Regions from separate parts of the Streptomyces sp. NPDC014864 genome, predicted to be linked through region 1. Evidence: riboswitches for the same ligand, from Rfam matches in the RefSeq annotation. Region 1 holds a riboswitch; the other holds the start of a gene.
What was found. Region 1 has a riboswitch for glycine ahead of gcvT (glycine cleavage system aminomethyltransferase GcvT). Riboswitches for the same ligand answer to the same signal wherever they lie in the genome.

Region 1 (7,632 bases):
CAGGTCCCCGGCCGCGTGCAGGTCGCGCAGGTGGTCGCCGTACTCCTCGTCCGTCCAGTAGTGGTCGAAGGGGTTGGCCTGCTCCACCGTGCCGGGGATCAGCTCGAAGAGCACCTTGCCCCGCAGGGCGTCCCGGGCCGGCCAGGCGTCGGCCTTCGCGGCCGCGTCCGCCGAGGTGTACGTGCCGCCCAGCAGGTCGGCCGGCCTGTAGACCATGTCGCCGAGCCTCTGCCGCACCAGTGTGTCGAACTCGTCGGGTCCGAGCCCCACGTTGTTGTTGAAGCCGTTCTTCATCTCCACCTTGAAGACGATGGGCCGGTGGTCGGGGTGCAGTCGGTGCCAGGCGGCGATGTTGTCCAGGCAGCCGCCGAGGTCCTGGTTGCGGCTCTTGCCGTAGAGCTCGGCCGGGGCCTTCGCGGCCTCGCAGTTGTTGTCGTTGCCGAAGGGGTTGCTGTGGCTGACCCGCCAGCGCCTGCTCAGGCTGTCGGTGTAGACGTCGATCTCCAGCAGCGAGGCGCCGGAGTCCAGCGCCTGCGCGAAGTACGTGTACTTGGCCTTGTCGTACGCGTTGTGCGTACCGATCGCCGTCGTCTCCGAGAACTTCGGCGACGCTGCCCGGGCCTGCGCCGGCACCGCCGCCAGTAACCCGGCGACCCCCAGCGCCGCCGCCATCCGTCTCACCATGCGCATGAGTCAACTCCCCTACACCGACGCCAAGTTGGCGGCAGCGTAGAGCCAACCGGTTACCGCGCGGTAGCCCCTGGGGGAACGACTGCCTCTGACGGCGACACGGGTGTCCTCCGCCCCCTGCCGCGGTCGGCGACAGTGAGCTCCGGTATGTGTCATTCGAGTCGGGACAGACCTTCGCGGTCCAGGGACGAGCGTGCCGCTCTCACGCGGTGTCCGCGAGCCTGCCGCGTCGCTCCGCAAAAGGGCTCGCTCGGCCTCGCCGATTTTGGCGAAGCTCTTGTCCTCGGGTGGAGCGGCGGGCGAAGGCCCCGGGGGCGGGGGATGGCATGGATGTGCCGCCCGGGGCCCGCTCCCTCAGCACTCGATGATGTTCACCGCGAGACCGCCACGCGCCGTCTCCTTGTACTTGACGGACATGTCGGCGCCGGTGTCCTTCATGGTCTTGATGACCTTGTCGAGGGAGACCTTGTGGGAGCCGTCGCCGCGCATCGCCATGCGGGCGGCGGTGACGGCCTTGACCGCGGCCATGCCGTTGCGCTCGATGCACGGGATCTGGACCAGGCCGCCGACCGGGTCGCAGGTGAGGCCGAGATTGTGCTCCATGCCGATCTCGGCGGCGTTCTCGACCTGTTCGGGGGTACCGCCCATGACCTCGGCCAGCGCGCCCGCCGCCATCGAGCAGGCCGAGCCGACCTCGCCCTGGCAGCCGACCTCGGCGCCGGAGATGGAGGCGTTCTCCTTGAACAGCATCCCGATCGCGCCGGCGGCGAGCAGGAAGCGGACCACGCCCTCCTCGTCCGCGCCGGGGACGAAGTTGATGTAGTAGTGCAGGACCGCGGGGATGATGCCCGCCGCGCCGTTGGTGGGGGCGGTCACGACCCGGCCGCCGGCCGCGTTCTCCTCGTTCACCGCCATCGCGTAGAGCGTGATCCACTCCATCGAGCGGGCCAGCGCGTCGCCCTCGGCGCGCAGCTGGCGCGCGGTGACGGCCGCGCGGCGGCGCACCCGCAGTCCGCCGGGCAGAATGCCCTCGCGGGACATGCCGCGCCCCACGCACTCCCGCATCACCCGCCAGATCTCCAGCAGGCCCGCGCGTATCTCCTCCTCGGTGCGCCAGGCCCGCTCGTTCTCCAGCATCAGCGAGGAGATCGACAGGCCCGTCTCCCTGGTCAGGCGCAGCAGCTCGTCGCCCGTGCGGAAGGGGTACTTCAGGACCGTGTCGTCGAGCTTGATGCGGTCGGCGCCCACCGCGTCCTCGTCCACGACGAAGCCGCCGCCGACCGAGTAGTACGTCTTGGCGAGCAGCTCGTCCCCCGAGGCGTCGTGGGCCCACAGGGTCATGCCGTTGGCGTGGTAGGGGAGGGCCTTGCGCCGGTGCAGCACCATGTCCGCGTCGAAGTCGAACGCGATCTCGTGCTCGCCGAGCAGGCGGATGCGGCCCGAGGCCTTGATCGCCTCCACGCGCTCGTCGGCCGTCTCCACGTCCACCGTGCGCGGGGAGTCCCCCTCCAGGCCGAGCAGCACCGCCTTGGGCGTGCCGTGACCGTGGCCGGTGGCTCCGAGGGAGCCGTACAGCTCCGCCCGGACCGAGGCCGCCCTATCCAGCAGGCCCTCGTTGCGCAGCCGGCGCGCGAACATGCGTGCCGCGCGCATCGGGCCGACCGTGTGGGAGCTGGACGGGCCGATGCCGATCGAGAACAGGTCGAAGACCGAGATGGCCACGGGGACTCCTCCATACGGGGGTGGTGCGGTGGTGCGGGGGCGGGCGCCGGGTGCGGGTGCGTGTTCGGGGCGTAGGGGTGGGGCCGCGGGTGAGCGGGCGCCGCGCTCACCTCTCAGTGTGCGCGGTGCCCGCCCGAACCGCGGGGGACGGCTACTTTCCGAGCCCCGGGTACAGCGGGTGCTTGTCGGCCAGGGCCTTGACCCGTGCCTTGAGCGCCTCGGCGTCGTAGGACGGCTTCAGCGCCTCGGCGATCACGTCCGCGACCTCGGCGAAGTCCTCGGCCGTGAAGCCGCGGGTCGCCAGGGCGGGGGTGCCGATCCGCAGGCCCGAGGTGACCATCGGCGGACGCGGGTCGTTCGGGATCGCGTTGCGGTTGACCGTGATGCCGACCTCGTGCAGCCGGTCCTCGGCCTGCTGCCCGTCCAGCTCCGAGTTCCGCAGGTCGACCAGGACCAGGTGGACGTCCGTGCCGCCGGACAGCACGTCGACGCCGACCGCGCGGACGTCGTCCCGCACCAGGCGCTCGGCCAGGATGCGGGCGCCGTCCAGGGTACGGCGCTGCCGCTCCTTGAAGTCCTCGCTCGCCGCGACCTTGAAGGCCACCGCCTTGGCGGCGATCACGTGCTCCAACGGCCCGCCCTGCTGACCGGGGAAGACCGCGGAGTTGATCTTCTTGGCCAGCTCGGCCGTGGACAGGATCACACCGCCGCGCGGGCCGCCCAGCGTCTTGTGGGTGGTCGTGGTGACGACATGGGCGTGCGGGACCGGGTTGGGGTGCAGGCCCGCGGCCACCAGGCCGGCGAAGTGCGCCATGTCGACCATGAGGTACGCGCCGACCTCGTCCGCGATCCTGCGGAAGGCGGCGAAGTCGAGCTGCCGCGGGTAGGCCGACCAGCCGGCCACGATCAGCTTCGGCCGGGCCTCCTTCGCCAGCCGCTCCACCTCGGCCATGTCGACCCGGCCGTCCTCGCCCACGTGGTAGGCGACGACGTCGTAGAGCTTGCCGGAGAAGTTGATCTTCATGCCGTGGGTCAGGTGCCCGCCGTGCGCGAGGTTCAGACCCATGATCGTGTCACCCGGCTTGAGCAGCGCGAACATCGCGGCCGCGTTCGCCTGGGCGCCGGAGTGCGGCTGCACGTTGCCGTGCTCGGCGCCGAAGAGCTCCTTGATGCGGTCGATGGCGATCTGCTCGACCACGTCGACGTGCTCGCAGCCGCCGTAGTAGCGGCGGCCCGGGTAGCCCTCGGCGTACTTGTTGGTGAGGACCGAGCCCTGGGCCTCCATGACCGCGACCGGAGCGAAGTTCTCCGAGGCGATCATCTCCAGCGTGGACTGCTGGCGGAGCAGCTCGGCGTCGACCGCGGCGGCGACGTCGGGGTCGAGTTCGTGCAGGGGCGTGTTCAGGACAGTCATACGGCTACGACTCCTCAGCCGGCGGTGAACGCGGTGTACTCGTCGGCGGACAGCAGCTCCTCCGGCTCGCCGGCGACGCGGACCTTGAACAGCCAGCCGCCCTCGAAGGGGGCCGAGTTCACGAGCGAGGGGTCGTCGACGACGTCCTGGTTGACCTCGGTGATCTCGCCGGTGACGGGCGAGTACAGGTCGGAGACCGACTTGGTCGACTCGAGCTCGCCGCAGGTCTCGCCCGCGGACACCGTGTCACCGACCTCGGGGAGCTGGACGAAGACGACGTCGCCGAGCGCGTTGGCCGCGTGCTCCGTGATGCCGACCGCCGACACGCCGTCCTCGGCGGGCGACAGCCACTCGTGCTCCTTGCTGTAACGCAGCTGCTGGGGGTTGCTCATGACCTGAATTCTCCTGTACGCGGGGGAGTGCTGGTGAAGAGGAAGGCTGCTGGAGGCGCCGGTGAGCGGGGAGGGCGTGCCCGGCGCCACGGACGCGCGGACGGGTACCCGCGGGCGGGCCGGTGCGCGCGGACGGACGCCGAAGGGCGCCGCCGGGGCGTGTGCCCGCCCGGACCGCTCCCAGTCTCTACTTCCGGCGCTTGTAGAAGGGCAGCGCCACGACCTCGTACGGCTCGTGGCTGCCCCGGATGTCCACGCCGACGCCCGTCGTGCCCGACGCGGCGTGCGCGGCGTCGACGTACGCCATGGCGATGGGCTTGCCCAGCGTGGGGGAGGGGGCGCCGGAGGTGACCTCGCCGATCACCTCGCCGCCGGCGACCACGGGGTAGCCCGCGCGCGGGACCCGGCGGCCCTCGGCGACCAGGCCGACGAGCACCCGGGGCGGCTGGGCGGCGGCACGCTCGGCGGCGGCAGCCAGCGCCTCGCGCCCGACGAAGTCGCCCTCCTTGTCGAACTTCACCACGCGCCCGAGCCCGGCGTCGAAGGGAGTGAGCGACGTGGACAGCTCGTGCCCGTACAGCGGCATCCCCGCCTCCAGGCGCAGCGTGTCCCGGCAGGACAGCCCGCACGGGACCAGCCCGGCCGGCGCGCCCGCGTCGGTCAGCGCCTGCCACAGCTTCTCGGCGTCGGCCGGGGCGACGAACAGCTCGAAGCCGTCCTCGCCGGTGTAGCCGGTGCGCGCGATCAGCGCCGGGACGCCCGCGACCGTGCCGGGCAGGCCCGCGTAGTACTTCAGGCCGTCCAGGTCGGCGTCGGTCAGCGTCTTGAGGATGCCGGGGGACTCGGGGCCCTGGACGGCGATCAGCGCGTAGGCGTCCCGGTCGTCGCGGACCCCGGCGTCGAAGCCGGCCGCCCGCTCGGTCAGCGCGTCGAGCACGACCTGGGCGTTGGAGGCGTTGGCGACGACCATGTACTCGGTCTCGGCCAGGCGGTAGACGATCAGATCGTCCAGGATGCCGCCGTCGGCCCGGCAGATCATGGTGTAGCGGGCGCGGCCCACGCCGACGGAGGCGATGTTGCCGACCAGGGCGAAGTTCAGCAGCTCGGCGGCCTGCGGACCGGTGACGGTGATCTCGCCCATGTGGGACAGGTCGAACAGGCCCGCCCTGGTGCGCACGGCGAGGTGCTCGTCCCGCTCGGAGCCGTAGCGCAGCGGCATGTCCCAGCCGGCGAAGTCGGTCATCGTCGCGCCGAGCGAGCGATGCAGCGCATCGAGCGCGGTACGGCGCTTCTCGGAAGGTTCGGTACTGCTCATCGGTCGGTCTCCCAGGGAGATGGGGGTCCCCCCGCGCGAGCAGAGCCGGGCATGGGGGAGGGCGAGGAACGTTCCTCCCCATCTGTCATCGGAACCTGAGAGGTTCGCCATGACCCGCCGGTGGACGGACGGTCACGGCTTGCACCTTGGGTGGAGCCACTGCGGCAGCGGCCCGCTTTTCAGATGTGCCTCGCCCGCGCGGTAATGGTGCCTGAGAGATTCAAGGGAGGGACTTGCTCCTTCGGCGCCCCAGCGACCTGCTGGGAACTCTCCCGCGCGGATTCAAGCGGCCGGTATGCAGTTGGCGCGCACATCATTGCACGCCCGGCCCGGTCGTGGCAGGTCGCGTCTGTAACCGGGCTGTGGCGGTACGCGTACGAAAACGCGAGACACCCCGTATTACCGTCTCTTTACACTCGGCGGGGAGGGGAACTGTGACTGACCCCAGGGGAGGACGATCACGGTGAAGAGGACGACGGCGCAGGCGACCACCCCGGCCCTGGCGCTGCCCGAGCGGGGCCTGGTCCTGTCCCGGCGGCCCGCGGCCGGCGAGCGGTGCGGCGAGCGCCCCGCGCCCGTGGTCCGAGATCTGCGCGACCGGGCCGGCCGGGGCCCCCACGCCCTTCTGTTCGGCCCCGGCGACGTGGTCGTGATCACCGGCCTGCCCGGCAGCGGCAAGTCCACGCTGATGCGCCGCGCGGTGCGCGGGGCGCGCGTGGACTCGCAGGACACCCGCGACCGCTGGGACGCCCGGGCACCCCGCATCCTGCCGTACGCGCTCTACCGTCCGCTGGTCCGCCTCGCCCACTACGCCGGGCTGCGCCGCGCCCTGCGGGCCGGCGGCGGAGTGGTGGTGCACGACTGCGGGGCCCAGGCCTGGGTGCGCGGCTGGCTGGCCCGCGCCGCCCGGCGCGGCGGCGGCATGATGCACCTGGTCCTGCTCGACGTGACCCCGGACACCGCGCTGGCCGGCCAGCGCGAGCGCGGCCGCGGCGTCTCGCGGTACGCCTTCCTGCGCCACCGCACGGCCGCCGCCCGGCTGCTGCGCGCGGTGGAGCGGGGGGAGCTGCCGGAGGGCTGCGGCTCGGCGACCCTGCTCGACCGGGACGCGGCGGACGCGCTGTGCCGGATCGGCTTCGCGGGCTGACCGGCTCCGGACGCGCTGTGCCGGATCGGCGTCACGGGCCGACCGGCTCCGATCGGTGCGAGCCCGGCGAGACCCCCGGGCCCCCGTACCCGCTAGCCTTGCCGGTCAGAGCAGTGGTTCCCAGCAGGCGGTAGGCAGATGGACTTCCCGGCGGACTTCCCCGCGGATCTTCCCGCGGACTATCCGGCACAGGCGCACCCCCACCCGCACGGCGGATGGCCCGGCAACGAGCTGGAGGAGGTGCTGTCGGCCGCCCTCGGCGTCCCTTCGGCCGGCGCCCGGATCGTCGAGGTCCTCGGGCGCAGCTTCGTGTGGGTCCCGCTGCCCAACGGCGGGGGACCGAACAGCGGCCCGCTCGACCTGCCCACGCTGGAGGTCGAGGGCCAGGCGTATGTGCCGGTGTTCAGCTCCGAGGAGCAGCTCCGCCAGGTCGCCGGCGCCCAGATGCCCTACACCGTCGCGCCCGCCGTGGAGTTCGCGCGCGGCCTGCCCCCGCAGGTCGGGCTGGCCCTCAACCCGGACGGCGTGGTCGGCATCCCGCTGCCCCCGCCGGTCGTTGCCGAACTGTGCCGGACGGGACTGACCCCGCTCGACGGCCCCGCGAGCGGCGGCCGGGTCCGCCTCTACGAACCCGACTGGCAGGACGACCCGGTGGACTTCCTCGCCGCCGCCTCCGCCGAGTTCGCCGAGACCGGCGTGGTGCTCACCGCCCGCCGCTGCCTCGCCGTCATCGAGACCGCCGACCCGGTCCTGTTCGTCGGCGTCGAGCTCTCCCAGTGGGAGGGCGACCTGCGCATCCGCCCCATGGACGCCCTCGGCCGCGCGCTCGGCCGGGCCCCCGCCCCGTGGCCGGTCAACCTGATCCTCCTGGACGCGGCCCAGGACCCGGTGGGCGAGTGGATGCGCGAGAAGGTGCGGCCGTTCTACCAGCACGGCAACTGAGGGCCTCCCG
Region 2 (7,632 bases), on a different contig from region 1:
GGGCCAGGCGCAGCGCGTCGCGCTCGCCCGCGCCCTGGCCACCCGGCCCCGGCTGCTGCTCCTGGACGAACCGCTCGCCGCGCTCGACGCCCGTACCCGGCTGGAGGTCCGTGCCGGGCTGCGGCGCCATCTCGCGGAGTTCGAGGCGGTCGCCGTCCTGGTCACCCACGATCCGCTGGACGCGATGGTGCTGGCCGACCGGCTCGTCGTCGTCGAGGACGGCGGCGTGGTCCAGGAGGGCACCCCCTCCGACATCGCCCGCCACCCGCGGACGGACTACGTCGCCCAGTTGGTCGGACTCAACCTGTACCGGGGCCGGGCCGAGGGCCACGTGGTCCGGCTCGACGGCGGTGCCGTGCTCACCACCACCGAGATCCTGACGGGTCCGGCCTTCGTGGCGTTCCCGCCCGCCGCGGTCACCCTTCACCGGGACCGGCCCATCGGCTCCAGCGCCCGGAACCTGTGGCGCTGCGAGGTCGCCGGTCTGGAGACCCACGGCGACCAGATCCGCGCGGACCTGACCGGCGAGCTGCCCCTCACCGCGGACCTGACCACGGTCGCCGCGGCCGAACTCGACCTGCACCCCGGTGCACCGGTCTGGGCGACGGTGAAGGCGGCGCAGACCCACGCCTACCCGGCCTGAGCCGGCCCCCGCGGCTACGGTGAGGACCGCCAGGGGGTGAAATCCCCCTGTACCTCCCGTTTCTCCTCACCTCTGCGAGGCGTGACCGATGAGCCTGAGCATCCGCAACCGACTGCCCGGTACCGTCACCGCCCTCAACCCGGGCGAGGCCATGGCCACGGTCGGGGTCCGACTGGACGGCGGGCAGGACCTGACCGCCGCGATCACCCGCGAGTCCTTCGACGAACTGGGCCTGACCGTGGGCTCCGCCGTCCGCGCCCTGGTGAAGTCCACCGAGGTGTCCCTGGCCACCGGGCCGCTCGAGGGCCTGTCCATCCGCAACCGGCTGCCCGGCACGGTCACGGGCATCGCCACCGGCCGGGCCATGGCGTCCGTCAAGGTCGGCGTCGACGGCGGGGAGCTGACCGCCGCGATCACCAAGGACGCCGTCACCGAGCTGGGCCTCACGGCGGGCTCCCCCGTCGTCGCCCTGATCAAGTCGACCGAGGTCGCGCTCTCGACGCCGTGATGTGCCGTGCCGGCGAGGGCACCTGCCCGGGGGAACCGGGCCCTGGCCGGACAGGGCCGCGGCGCGGCAAGGGCTCCGCACCGGCCTTCGAAGGGCCGGGGCGGAGCCCTGTCACGGTGCTCAGTCCTCGTACGCGTCCAGCGGCGGGCACGAGCAGACCAGGTTGCGGTCGCCGAAGGCCTGGTCGATGCGGCGCACCGGCGGCCAGTACTTGTCGGCGGCCGAGACACCGGCCGGGAAGACCGCCTCCTCACGGCTGTAGGCGTGCTCCCACTCCCCGCCGAGCGCGGCGGCGGTGTGCGGCGCGTGCCGCAGCGGGTTGTCCTCGGCGGGCCACTCGCCCGAGCCGACCTTCTCGATCTCGGCGCGGATCGCGATCATCGCGTCGCAGAACCGGTCCAGCTCGGCCAGGTCCTCGGACTCGGTCGGCTCGATCATCAGCGTGCCGGCCACCGGGAAGGACATCGTCGGCGCGTGGAAGCCGTAGTCGATCAGCCGCTTGGCGACGTCGTCGACGCTCACCCCGGTCGCCTTGGTCAGCGGCCGCAGGTCGATGATGCACTCGTGCGCGACCAGGCCGCCCGGGCCGGTGTAGAGCACCGGGTAGTGCGGCTCCAGGCGCTTGGCGACGTAGTTGGCGGAGAGCACGGCCACCTGCGTGGCCCGCTTGAGGCCCTCGCCGCCCATGAGACGGACGTACGCCCACGAGATCGGCAGGATGCCCGCCGAACCCCAGGGCGCGGCCGAGATCGGGCCGACCCCGCTCTCCGGACCGGCCTCGGGCTGGAGGGGGTGGTTCGGCAGGTACGGCGCGAGGTGCTCGCGGACCGCCACCGGGCCGACGCCCGGACCGCCGCCGCCGTGCGGGATGCAGAACGTCTTGTGCAGGTTCAGGTGCGAGACGTCCCCGCCGAAGTGGCCGGGCTCGGCGAGGCCGACCAGGGCGTTGAGGTTGGCGCCGTCGACGTACACCTGACCGCCGGCCTCGTGCACCGCCGCGCAGATGTCGGCGACGTGCTCCTCGAAGACGCCGTGCGTGGACGGGTAGGTGATCATCAGCACCGCGAGCTCGTCGCGGTACTGCTCGATCTTCGCCCGCAGGTCCGTCACGTCGATCTCGCCGTCCTCGGCGGTCTTCACGACGACGACCTTCATGCCGGCCATCACGGCGCTGGCGGCGTTGGTGCCGTGCGCGGAGGAGGGGATGAGGCAGACGGTGCGCTGGGCGTCGCCGTTGGCGCGGTGGTAGCCGCGGACGGCGAGCAGACCTGCGAGCTCGCCCTGGCTGCCGGCGTTCGGCTGCAGGGAGACCTTGTCGTACCCGGTGACCTCGGCGAGGCGCTCCTCCAGCTCGCGGATCAGCGTGAGGTAGCCCTGCGCCTGCTCGGCGGGCGCGAAGGGGTGCAGCTGACCGAACTCCGGCCAGGTCACCGGCTCCATCTCGGTGGTCGCGTTGAGCTTCATGGTGCAGGAACCCAGCGGGATCATGCCGCGGTCGAGCGCGTAGTCGCGGTCGGCCAGCCTGCGCAGGTAGCGCAGCATCGCGGTCTCGGAGCGGTGCTGCTGGAAGACCGGGTGGGTGAGGTAGTCGTCGGTGCGCAGCAGCGCCTGCGGCAGGACGTCCGCGGCGGCCGCGTCCAGCGCCTCGACGTCGCCCTCGACCCCGAACGCGGACCACACCGCGCCCAGCTGGGCACGGGTGGTGGTCTCGTCGCAGGCGATCGAGACGTGGTCGGCGTCGACGAGGCGCAGGTTGACGCCGTTGCGGCGGGCGGCGGCGACCACGTCGGCGGCGCGGCCCTCGGCCCGGACAGTCAGCGTGTCGAAGTAGTGGCCGTGGACGACCTCGGCACCGCCCGCGGTGAGCCCCTCGGCGAGCACGGAGGCGTAGCGGTGGGTGCGGCGCGCGATGGTCCGCAGCCCCTCGGGGCCGTGGTAGACGGCGTACATGCCCGCCATCACGGCGAGCAGCACCTGGGCGGTGCAGATGTTGCTGGTGGCCTTCTCGCGGCGGATGTGCTGCTCGCGGGTCTGCAGGGCCAGGCGGTAGGCCCTGTTCCCGTCCACGTCGACGGAGACGCCGACAAGGCGGCCCGGAAGGCTGCGGGCGAACTTCTCGTGCACCGCCATGTAGCCGGCGTGCGGCCCGCCGAAGCCCATCGGCACGCCGAAGCGCTGCGTGGTGCCGACCGCGATGTCCGCGCCGAGCTCACCGGGCGACTTCAGCAGCGTGAGGGCGAGCAGGTCGGCGGCGACGGTGACCAGCGCGCCCAGCTCGTGCGCCTGGTCGATGACGGGCTTGAGGTCGCGTACGGCACCGGAGGCGCCCGGGTACTGCAGGAGCACGCCGTTGATCTCACGCTCGGCGACCCCGGCCGGGATGCCCTCGCTCAGGTCCGCGACGACGACCTCGACGCCGGACGGCTCGGCGCGGGTCCGGATGACGGCCACGGTCTGCGGCAGCGCGTCCGCGTCGATCAGGAACAGGCCCTTCTTGTTGCGGCCCATGCGCCGGGAGAGGGCCATGGCCTCGGCCGCGGCGGTGCCCTCGTCGAGCAGGGAGGCGCCGGAGGTCGGCAGGCCGGTCAGCTCGGCGACCATCGTCTGGAAGTTCAGCAGCGCCTCGAGGCGGCCCTGGGAGATCTCCGGCTGGTAGGGGGTGTACGCCGTGTACCAGGCCGGGTTCTCCATGACGTTCCGCAGGATCACCGGGGGCGTGAAGGTCCCGTAGTACCCGAGGCCGATCATGGAGCCCAGGACCTCGTTGCGGTCGGCGAGCGAGCGCAGCTCGGCGAGCACCTCGGCCTCGGTCCGCGCGTCCGGCAGGTCCAGCGCACCGGCGTTCTTGATCACGTCGGGGACCGCTGCGGCCGTGAGGTCGTCGAGCGAGCCGTAGCCGACCTGCGCGAGCATCTTGGCCCGGGCCTCGTGATCGGGGCCGATGTGGCGCTGCTCGAAGGGGGTTCCCTGTTCGAGCTCGGAGAGCGGAATGCGATGGGCGGTCATGCGGAGGCCTCCTGGTCTGACGCGACCTTCGAGGGGCACCACGGATGGGTGCCCGGACGGCCTCCCCCTCTGTCATCTGACCTGAGAGCTTCACCGGGTCGCACTGGGGCTCCCGGCTTTCACCGTCGGTGAGAGCGGAAGCCGTCGACACCCGCTCTGCTTTCCAGAGTGACCTCGTCCGTGCGGTACGTGGGCCTGAGAGATTCCGGGGAGGATTTGCTCCTTCGGCGCCTCCGATGATGCTGGAGGACTCTCCCGCACGGGGTCAGCAGCCGCTGCCAGCGTACCAGCGGGCCCACCACACGGGCTTTCGAGTGGCCGCCCACCGTGATGTGCTCTTTTGTAGTGCTAACGGAGGTATTGCGACCACGTGGAGGGCCCGTGCAGACCGACATCGATCCGCGCAACCTGATCGGCCGCAAGGCGTTCGACCGCAGAGGCATCAAGATCGGCACGGTGGACGAGGTCTATCTCGACGACGCGACCGGGGTGCCGGAGTGGGCGGCCATACGCACCGGCCTGTTCTCCAGGGACGCCTTCGTGCCCCTGGAGCCCAGCGAACTCGTCGAAGGCGCCCTGCGCGTCCCCTTCGACCGGGCTCTGATCAGGGACGCCCCCGACTTCGGCGTCGGCCGCCACCTCTCCCCCGAACAGGAATTGCAGCTCTATCACCACTACGGCCTCGACGTGGCCGCTCCTCCCGCGGTCCCGGACCGCGACTTCGGCAAGCTGGCGGGCTCGGAGGAGGCCTGAGCCACGCCGCCGGCCTTCTCCGCCGCAGCCCCTTCGGCCGCGTCGGGCGCCCTCGTCCTGTCGGCGTCCGGCGACATCGCCCCGGCCGCCTCCGGCGAGGTCCTCGCGGCCGCGTCCGAGCCCCGATCGGCCGAACCCGCCGAGGTTTCCCCCTCTCCGCCCGATCCCGGTCTTCGCGCCACCAGCGGCAGCGGATCGACCGGCTCCAGCTCCGGGTCCTCCACGCGGAAGGTGCGAACGCGTCCGGGCTCCGAGTCGGGAGTCTCGAACCGGACCGTGACCCGGCCGAGCCCGCTGCCCTGCACCCATCCGTGCCCGTACACCGAGTGCCGCACGTCGTGGCCCGCCGGCCAGCGCCGCTCGGCGGGGGCCGGCTGCTCCACGGCCGGCTCGACCGCCGGTTCCTCCTCGGGCCCCTCCGGCCCGGCGCCCGCGGCCTGGGCGAACAGGTCCTCCTGGGTGTAGTCGGCGAGCCCGGAGACGCCCACGCCGAGCAGCCGCACCCCGCCGGTGGTGTCGACGGAGTCCAGCAGCCGGGCCGCGGCCTCCCGCACCACCGCCGGGTCGTCCGTGGGCCCGCGCAGTGTCTCCGACCGGGTGAGGGTGGAGAAGTCGTACCGCCGGACCTTCAGCACGATGGTCCGCCCCGACAGCCCGGCCCCGCGCAGGCGCCGTACGCAGCGGTCGGCGAGCCGCTGCACCTCGAGCCCCACCCGCACCCGGTCGTGGATGTCCACGTCGTAGGTGTCCTCCACCGATACCGACTTGGCCTCGCGCTCGGCGACCACGGGCCGCTCGTCGTGGGCCAGCGCCATGGCGTACAGCGCGTGCCCGTGCGCCTTGCCCACCAGCCGGACGAGTTCGTCCTCGCCGGCCTCGGCGAGCTCCTCGACCGTGTGGATCCCGGCCCGGCGCAGATGGTCACCCGTGGCCGGGCCCACCCCCGGAAGGGTGCGCACCGACAGGGGCCCGAGCAGGGCCCGCTCGGTGCCGGGCCGGATGAGCACCAGCCCGTCCGGCTTCGCCCGCTCCGAGGCGATCTTGGCGAGCATCTTGGACGCGGCCAGCCCCACGGACCCGGTCAGGCCCGTGACGGCCCGTATGTCGGCGCGCAGCCGCTTTCCCACCCGTCTGGCCGACTCCTCGTCCCAGGCCGCTCCCCCGGCCTCGAGGTCCACGAACGCCTCGTCCAGGCTGAGCGGCTCCACCAGCGGCGACAGTGCCCGCAGCAGCCCCATGACCTGCTCGCTGATCGAGCGGTAGAAGGCGAAGCGCGGCATCAGGTACGCCGCGTTCGGCGCCAGACGGCGCGCCTGGGCCGTCGGCATCGCCGAGTGGACGCCGAAGACCCGTGCCTCGTACGACGCGGTGGCGACCACCCCGCGCGGTCCGAGGCCGCCCACGACGACCGCCTTGCCGCGCAGGCTCGGCTTGGACGCCTGCTCCGCCGAGGCGAAGAAGGCATCCATGTCGAGATGCAGGATCGTGGGCGCGCTTCTCACATGTCCGATGCTGCACCACACCACTGACAATGCGGCGGGAGTCCCTCGGGCATGGCGGCCCGTGCGCTGTCAGACCGCCCGGTTGCGCCGCCGGGCCAGCTCGTCGCCGGGGTTGTGGCCCACCAGGGTCTCCCCGGTGTCGACACGCTCCCCGTGCAGTTGCGACAGCGCGTTCTCCACGTCGCGCCACACCACGCCGACGGCGATCCCGAAGATGCCCTGGCCGCCCTGGAGCAGGGCGTGGACCTCGTCCGGCGAGGTGCACTCGTACACGGTGGCGCCGTCGCTCATCAGCGTCATCCGCTCCAGGTCGCTGAAGCCGCGCTCCCGCAGGTGCTGGACGGCGGTGCGGATGTTCTGCAGCGAGACACCGGTGTCCAGGAACCGCTTGACGATCTTGAGGACGACGACGTCGCGGAAGCTGTACAGACGCTGTGTGCCGGACCCGTGGGCGGGCCGCACACTCGGCTCGACCAGGCCCGTGCGCGCCCAGTAGTCCAGTTGCCGGTAGGTGATGCCTGCGGCCGCACAGGCCGTCGGGCCGCGATAGCCGATCTGCTCGGACGCCACGGACGTCGCCCCTCCGCTGTTCGGCACGGCTGCGGGCCGCTGCGGAACGTGGTCGGCCGCGCCGCCGTGAGGGGGATATCCCCTGTTCGCGCGGAGCCGAGAGTGCGTGGGAGGGTACGGGCCGTTCCCCCCGACACCGCGTTCGGGGGCACCCCCAGCCGTACCGTCGCCGCTGCTTCTCACGCCGACCTCCGTCCTTGACCTGCCTCCTCGACGGTAGGCAGTCACCTGGGGTGCGTCAACGATCGCCACACTCGGCACGCCGAGTGATAATCACCCTAAGAGTGGTTTCCCGTGCCCCACCGCGGGGAAAGGCTAGCCGAATGGCCTCCCGGAAACCCGCAGGACGCCCTCAATGGCCGACGGCATGTGCCGACGGCCGGCTCTGCACCGAGGACGACCGCCCCGGCAGGTTACCGGTCAGGCGGGCCGCGGCCCCCCTCGAGCCCGGCCGGTCACTGGCTGCTGGTGCCGAAGTCCTCCGGCGAGATCTGGTCGAGGAACTCGCGGAACTTCTCCACCTCGTCCTCCTGCTCGTCCGGGATCGCGATCCCCGCGTCGTCGAGCACCGTGTCGCTGCCGTAGATCGGCGTCCCGGTGCGCAGGGCCAGCGCTATGGCGTCGGACGGCCGGGCACTCACCTCGACACC

Region 2: linked by a shared signal. The riboswitch ahead of gcvP (aminomethyl-transferring glycine dehydrogenase) and the one ahead of gcvT (glycine cleavage system aminomethyltransferase GcvT) in region 1 are both predicted to bind glycine.

Annotation. Positions count from the first base shown of each region.
Region 1 covers NZ_JBIBWT010000011.1:229,210-236,841, reverse strand. The annotation lists gene ACF1A5_RS21685 (phosphatidylinositol-specific phospholipase C domain-containing protein) at 1-690, opposite strand, end outside; gene ACF1A5_RS21680 (L-serine ammonia-lyase) at 1,045-2,412, opposite strand; gene glyA (serine hydroxymethyltransferase) at 2,564-3,826, opposite strand; gene gcvH (glycine cleavage system protein GcvH) at 3,841-4,218, opposite strand; gene gcvT (glycine cleavage system aminomethyltransferase GcvT) at 4,406-5,533, opposite strand; glycine riboswitch at 5,723-5,818, opposite strand; gene ACF1A5_RS21660 (AAA family ATPase) at 5,991-6,680, shown strand; gene ACF1A5_RS21655 (enhanced serine sensitivity protein SseB) at 6,819-7,622, shown strand.
Region 2 covers NZ_JBIBWT010000007.1:390,451-398,082, forward strand. The annotation lists gene ACF1A5_RS16120 (ABC transporter ATP-binding protein) at 1-643, shown strand, start outside; gene ACF1A5_RS16125 (molybdopterin-binding protein) at 732-1,151, shown strand; gene gcvP (aminomethyl-transferring glycine dehydrogenase) at 1,272-4,157, opposite strand; glycine riboswitch at 4,331-4,425, opposite strand; gene ACF1A5_RS16135 (PRC-barrel domain-containing protein) at 4,539-4,910, shown strand; gene ACF1A5_RS16140 (DNA polymerase IV) at 4,832-6,412, opposite strand; gene ACF1A5_RS16145 (MerR family transcriptional regulator) at 6,482-7,165, opposite strand; gene ACF1A5_RS16150 (bifunctional nuclease family protein) at 7,438-7,632, opposite strand, start outside.